DNA from 2 places in the Rhizobium sp. 10N427 genome. Region 2 is predicted to be linked to the other one. Evidence: riboswitches for the same ligand, from Rfam matches in the RefSeq annotation. Region 2 holds a riboswitch; the other holds the start of a gene.
What was found. A riboswitch is a leader RNA that binds a small molecule or an ion and turns the genes downstream of it on or off. The one in region 2 is predicted to bind FMN.

Region 1: another riboswitch for FMN. It lies ahead of AC1DIJ_RS19590 (DMT family transporter); the one in region 2 lies ahead of AC1DIJ_RS00870 (6,7-dimethyl-8-ribityllumazine synthase).

What each region holds. Positions count from the first base shown of each region.
Region 1 is NZ_JBFTID010000009.1:91,112-94,518, reverse strand. It holds gene lon (endopeptidase La) at 1-1,156, shown strand, start outside; gene hupB (DNA-binding protein HupB) at 1,361-1,636, shown strand; FMN riboswitch at 1,760-1,908, shown strand; gene AC1DIJ_RS19590 (DMT family transporter) at 1,988-2,896, shown strand; gene AC1DIJ_RS19585 (esterase-like activity of phytase family protein) at 2,980-3,407, shown strand, end outside.
Region 2 is NZ_JBFTID010000001.1:205,429-208,835, forward strand. It holds gene AC1DIJ_RS00865 (FAD-containing oxidoreductase) at 1-1,175, shown strand, start outside; FMN riboswitch at 1,238-1,381, shown strand; gene AC1DIJ_RS00870 (6,7-dimethyl-8-ribityllumazine synthase) at 1,494-1,970, shown strand; gene AC1DIJ_RS00875 (glycerol-3-phosphate dehydrogenase/oxidase) at 2,017-3,407, opposite strand, start outside.

The DNA of each region.
Region 1 (3,407 bases), on a different contig from region 2:
CTTCCTGCTCGATGAAATCGACAAGATGGGCCAGGATTTCCGCGGCGATCCGTCTTCGGCTCTGCTCGAAGTGCTCGATCCGGCGCAGAACTCGACCTTCATGGATCACTACCTGGAAGTCGAATACGACCTTTCGGACGTGATGTTCATCACCACGGCGAACACGCTGAATATCCCTGCGCCCCTGATGGATCGCATGGAAGTCATCCGTATCGCCGGCTATACCGAAGACGAAAAGCGCGAGATCGCCAAGCGGCACTTGCTGCCGAAGGCAATCAAGGAACATGCGCTGCAGCCGCAGGAATTCTCGGTCAGCGACGATGCCCTGATGGCGATCAGCCAGCAGTACACCCGCGAAGCCGGTGTTCGTAACTTCGAACGCGAACTGATGAAGCTCGCCCGCAAGGCGGTCACCGAGATCATCAAGGGCAAGACGAAGTCGGTTCATGTCACGGCTGAAAACATCGACACCTATCTGGGCGTCCCGCGCTTCCGCCATGGCGAAGCCGAACGCGAAGATCAGGTCGGCGTTGTCACCGGTCTTGCATGGACCGAGGTCGGCGGCGAATTGCTGACGATCGAAGGCGTGATGATGCCGGGCAAGGGCCGCATGACGGTCACCGGCAATCTGAAGGAAGTGATGAAGGAGTCGATTTCGGCTGCTGCATCCTACGTCCGCTCACGCGCCGTCGATTTCGGCATCGAGCCCCCGCGCTTCGACAAGTCGGACATTCACGTCCACGTGCCTGAGGGTGCGACGCCGAAGGATGGTCCGTCGGCTGGTGTTGCGATGGCAACCGCGATCGTCTCGATCATGACCGGTATTCCGGTCGACAAGAACGTGGCGATGACGGGTGAAATCACCCTGCGCGGCCGTGTCCTGCCGATCGGCGGTCTGAAGGAAAAGCTGCTCGCAGCACTTCGCGGCGGCATCAAAAAGGTGCTCATTCCGGAAGAGAACGCCAAGGATCTGGCGGAGATTCCGGATAACGTGAAGAACAACATGGAGATCATCCCGGTATCCCGCATGGGCGAGGTGATCAAACATGCTCTGATCCGCAGGCCGGAGCCGATCGAGTGGGATGGAACGGTTGAAACGCCGGTCATCGCAACGGTCGAAGGCCTTGACGACACAGGTGCTGGCATCGCTCATTGAGCGGCATTCGCCACATTTATGTCAAATTGCTGCAAATCCCCGAAAAGGCTGGCGTAAATCGCCAGCCTTTTTTGTGAAAACCTTATGGAGGTGCTTGCTTTTCCTTGATTTGCAGGGCTTTTGGGTTGCGGCGGGCCTGATGAAACCTATTCTGTGCCTGGCTTACAGATTGAGTCGTTTCAAACCATTGAAAGGGGTGGAAACATGAACAAGAATGAACTCGTGTCCGCAGTTGCTGAAAAAGCTGGCCTGACCAAGGCAGACGCTGCCTCTGCTGTCGACGCTGTTTTCGACGTTGTCCAGGGCGAACTGAAGAGCAAGGGTGACGTACGTCTCGCTGGCTTCGGCAGCTTCACCGTTTCTCATCGCGCTGCCACCAAGGGCCGCAATCCGTCCACCGGCGCTGAAGTCAATATTCCGGCTCGCAACGTGCCGAAGTTCACGCCCGGCAAGGGCCTGAAGGACGCCGTCAACGGCTAATCCGGTTTTGCTTGGCCGCCGGATAACGAGACCGGCAGGCGAAGTTTTGAAGGGTTCGGCGATAGCCGGACCCTTTTTGCATTTAGGACGGCTTGCAGGCGGAAGACCTTTGAACTACGGATCGGTTGTTCTCAGGGCGGGGTGAAAGTCCCCACCGGCGGTAAGGGTTTCGGCCCAAGCCCGCGAGCGCTTTGCCCCCAAAAGGGGCAGGGGTCAGCAGATCCGGTGCGATTCCGGAGCCGACGGTATAGTCCGGATGAAAGAGAATGATCGCGAGCCGTATGCGGGGCAGGGTCTGCCCGGCAGCCGTCTTGCGATCATGCGTCCTGATTTGTGTTGGTCCCTTTCTGGATGAAAGACATGAATCAGACTTCCCTCAGCTTTTCCTCGTCGCGTGCGATGGCCGGTGCCGCCTTCATGGTGCTGGCGGGCATCGCCTTTTCCATTCTTAATGTCGTCACCCAATGGGTGACGATGAAGATGGGTTTCTCCGCTGCGTCGGCCGCCTTCTGGCAATATGCTTTTGCGCTGGTCTTCTCGCTGCCGTTTCTGAAGCGCACTGGTCTGTCGGCCATGCGCACCGCCTATCCCTGGCGCCACATCGTTCGCGTGGGGCTCGCCGCACTCGGCGTCGAAGCCTGGGTCTCCGGCCTCGCCACAGTGCCGATCTGGCAAGCGATCGCGCTGGTCATGACCTCGCCATTCTTCATCATTCTCGGTGCCCGCCTGTTTCTCGGCGAGCGTGTCGGCCCGGCGCGCTGGGCAGCCACCGCCGCCGGTTTCGCCGGCGCGATGATCATCCTGCAGCCCTGGTCGGATGCCTTCACCTGGGCCGCCTTGCTGCCGATCCTCTCGGCGCTCTTCTGGGGCGCCTCGTCGCTGATTACCAAGAGCCTGACCGGCATCGAGAAGCCCGAAACGATCACTGTCTGGCTGCTGGTGCTGCTGACACCGATCAATGGCGTGCTTGCCGCTGCCGTTGGCTTCGAGTTGCCTGAGGGGTTCACCCTCGCGCTCTTTGTCTTTGCAGGTCTGCTGACGGTCTTTGCGCAATATCTGCTTACGCTCGCCTATACGGTGGCGGATGCCGCCTACGTTCAGCCCTTCGACGATCTGAAGCTGCCGCTCAATGTGCTCGCGGGCTGGCTGTTCTTCGGTTATGCGCCGGCAGGTTATCTCTGGCTCGGTGCAGCGCTGATTTTGACGGCTTCGCTGTTCATCATGCGCAACGAGATCAGACGCGAGCGGGCAGGGGCTTGATGCAAAGCGGTGCAAAACGCATCGCCTGTCATCCCTCTGTCATCCGCTTCCCTCAAAACCCCCATGTTTCGATTTTTCGACGCATGGGGGATTTCATGACTATTTCATCGCGCAAGGCAGCGCTCGCTGCCGTGCTTCTGGCTTCCGTTGCCTTTCCGGCAGCCGCCGAGCCTGTTTTCAACCGCATCGCATCCTTTCCGGTCGCCTCGAACCTGCCGGAAGGCAAGGACAAGCTTTCGACGACCTCTGCCGAAATCATCACCGCTACCGATGACGGCAACACGCTTGTCTACAGCGACAGCCCGCTCGGCGCGATCGGCTTCGTCGATATCACCGACGCCAAGGCCCCGAAGGCTCTTGGCGCGCTGATGATGGACGGTGAACCGACGTCGGTCACTTCGACGGCTGGCAAGGCGCTCGTCGCCGTCAACACCAGCGAGAGCAAGGTGAAGCCGTCGGGCCGTCTGGCGATCGTCGACGTTGCCACCAAGAAGATCGAGAACACATGTGA
Region 2 (3,407 bases):
CCGGCGGCGACTACGGTGTCAGGATTTCGGGCGCGATCGAGATCGACATGAAGACGGTGCGCAAACGCGCCGAGACGGTGACCATGAACGCCCGCAACGGCCTGATCGGCTGGTTCTCGGGCATGAAGACCATGGAGGTCATCTACGGCCATGCGAAATTCGCCGGCCAGAAGACCGTTGAGGTGAACGGCGAGACGCTGACCGCACCGTTGATCTTCCTGAATGTCGGCGCCCGCCCGGCCATTCCTGATTTTCCCGGCCTTGCCGATATCGATTACCTCACCAGCACCTCGATCATCCAGCTCGACACCCTGCCCCGCCATCTCGTGGTGATCGGCGGCAGCTATATCGGCCTTGAATTCGCGCAGATGTACCGCCGCTTCGGCGCCGAGGTGACGGTTATCGAACGCGGCCCGAAGCTCGCCTCCCGCGAGGACGAGGATGTTTCGGATGCGATCGAGGAGATCATCGTTTCCGAAGGCATCACGGTTCACACCGGCGCGGAGAACATCGCTTTCGCGAACGCGGCTGACGGTGTCGCTGTCTCGATTTCCGGCAAGCCGGATATCCAGGCAAGCCATGTGCTCGTCGCCACCGGCCGCACGCCGAATACCGGCGATCTCAGCCTCGAAGCGGCTGGCGTCGCGACCGACAAGCGCGGCTTCATCACCGTCGATGACCGGCTGATGACCAATGTCGACGGCATCTATGCGCTCGGTGACTGCAACGGCCATGGCGCGTTCACGCATACATCCTATAACGACTTCGAGATCGCCGCCGCCAACCTGCTGGATGGCGGCGACCGCAAGGTCTCCAGCCGCATTCCGGCCTACGCGCTCTATATCGACCCGCCGCTCGGCCGCGCCGGCATCACCGAGAAGCAGGCCCGCGCCTCGGGCCGCAAGGTCATGGTCTCCAAACGGCCGATGAGCCGGGTCGGCCGCGCTAACGAACGCGGCGAGACCAAGGGCTTCATGAAGATCGTCGCCGATGCGGAGACCAAGGAAATCCTCGGCGCCGCCTTCCTGGGCATCGAGGGCGACGAGGCGATCCACGGTATCATCGATGCGATGAATGCCGGAACCCGCTATCCGGTGCTGCAATGGTCGGTGCCAATCCATCCGACGGTCTCGGAACTCATTCCGACCATCATCGGCGATCTCAAGCCGGTTTGATCAGACAGGCCATCTGACGCCGCTTCCGGACTTGCATTCTTTCCGATTTTGGATTTACCTCGCACTGTTCTCAGGGCGGGGTGCAATTCCCCACCGGCGGTATCGGGTTTACGCCCGGAGCCCGCGAGCGCTTCCAGCAATGGAAGGTCAGCAGATCCGGTGAGATGCCGGAGCCGACGGTATAGTCCGGATGGAAGAGAGCATGCAGGCAGAACCTCTCCAGGGAGAGGTGACTGATGCTGTTCGCCCAAGGGAGAATTGGGCCGCCGCGGCGGCTCGAAGCAACAGCCAGAGATGGCACCCTTGAAAGGCAGAGACATGACAATCGCAACCAAACCACAGGGTCACCGGATCGCCATCGTGCGTGCCCGCTGGCACGCCGGTATCGTCGATCAATGCGTGAATTCCTTTATCTCGACATGGAAGGCGCAGGGCGCCAACGCGGCAGAGGTCGAGATTTTCGACGTGCCGGGCGCGCTTGAAATCCCGCTCCATGCGCAGACACTGGCCCGGACGGGCAAATATGCGGCAATCCTCGGCTGCGCCTTCGTCGTCGACGGCGGCATCTACCGGCACGACTTCGTCGCCGGAACGGTTCTCGATGGCCTGATGCGCGTACAGCTCGATACCAATGTGCCGGTGCTGTCTGCGGTGCTGACGCCGCACCACTTCCAGGAAAGCGAAGCGCATATCGAGTTCTTCATGAACCACTTCGTCATCAAGGGCCAGGAAGCGGCCAATGCCTGCCGCGCCATCCTTGAGGCCCGCAGCAATCTCGCCGTCGCTGCACTCTGATCGGTAGGACAGGACAATGCGCCGGGAAATCAGCCCGGCGCATTGATCACTTCGCCGTAAAACGGTGCGCCTTGCCGCGTTCCGCAGCCGGTGCAGTGCTTGTCAGCACCTGGCCGTGAAAACGGCTGAGCTGACCGGTGACGTCGGCGATTTCGCGCTCGGCACGCGCCGCGTCCCAGCCCAAAGCTGCGGCGGCGATGCCGGCGATTTCCCGCAACCCCTCGATCGTCAGGCGCCCCTCGATCGCCAGCGTCGTGCGGCGTAGCACGATATCGGCGAGATGAACGACGAGTTCGTTGCGAGTGATCCAGTCGATTTCCTTGAAGCTGTGCTGCGGCGCGCCGGTCAGTCTCGTATCGTCGGAATGTACCGAAGCGGATGCGAGGATCGCCGCGGCCGTCGTGCCGTACCGGCCCAGCAATTCGTCGGCCCGCTCGATCGTTATGCTTGCCTTCGCTGCCAGATCCTTGATCCAGTGACCGCGCTTCTCGCCATCGGCGGGAAAGCCCTTGCCGCCGCCGATTGCAAGGTAGCGGGTCGATTCATTGCGGTTCCGCTGTAGGCGCGAGAGAACGGTATCGGCAACCTCCTCGGCGAACCCGCGGAATGTCGTCCACTTGCCGCCGACCAGTGAGACGATCGGGAACGGGCGGTTGCCCTTGGGTTCCTTTACCGGCGCGGAATGGTCCCGGCTGATGAGCCCGGGTGCCGTCGCATCCGATGCCGGGAGCGGACGGATGCCGCTATAGCTGTAAACGATCTGATCGCGGTCGAAGCGCAGCGTCGGCAGCAGCGAACGGACGCTCTCGAGGAAATAGTCGGTTTCCGGTTCCTCGCAGCGAACGTCATCTGGATTATCGGCTGGAATATCGGTCGAGCCGACCAGCGCCAGGCCGAGATAGCTGTAGACCAGGCAGATGCGGCCATCGTCGGCTTCGAAATAGATCATGTGGCCGTTCAGGCTGCGTACCAGTTCAGGATGATCGAGCAGGATATGCGATCCCTTGGTGCCGCCGATCATCTTCGAGGGGGCGCCGAGTGCGGCGTTGACATGATCGATCCAGGGACCGGCGGCGTTGACGACCAGCTTCGGCTTCACCGCGAACTCGCGGCCATCGGCCTGCCGGAATGTCAGCGATCCGCCTGAGACCGTTTCCATCGTGGTGAAATTGGCAGCCAGACTTTTCGGATTGGCATCGAGGCCATCGCGCACGAGTTCATAGACCAGCCGCTCCGGCCGGCTGATCTTGGCGTCATAATAGATGCCGCCGGCGACGATCGCTGGGGTCACATGCGGCATTTCCTTGCGGGCCTGCTTCTTCAGGATCAGCCGGTGTTTCGGCATCACCCGATCGCGCGAGCCGAAGAAGTCGTAGAGCCGCAGGCCGATCTTGATCAGCACCGCACCGCGGCTGCGCGGTGCCGTCTTGGAGCCGA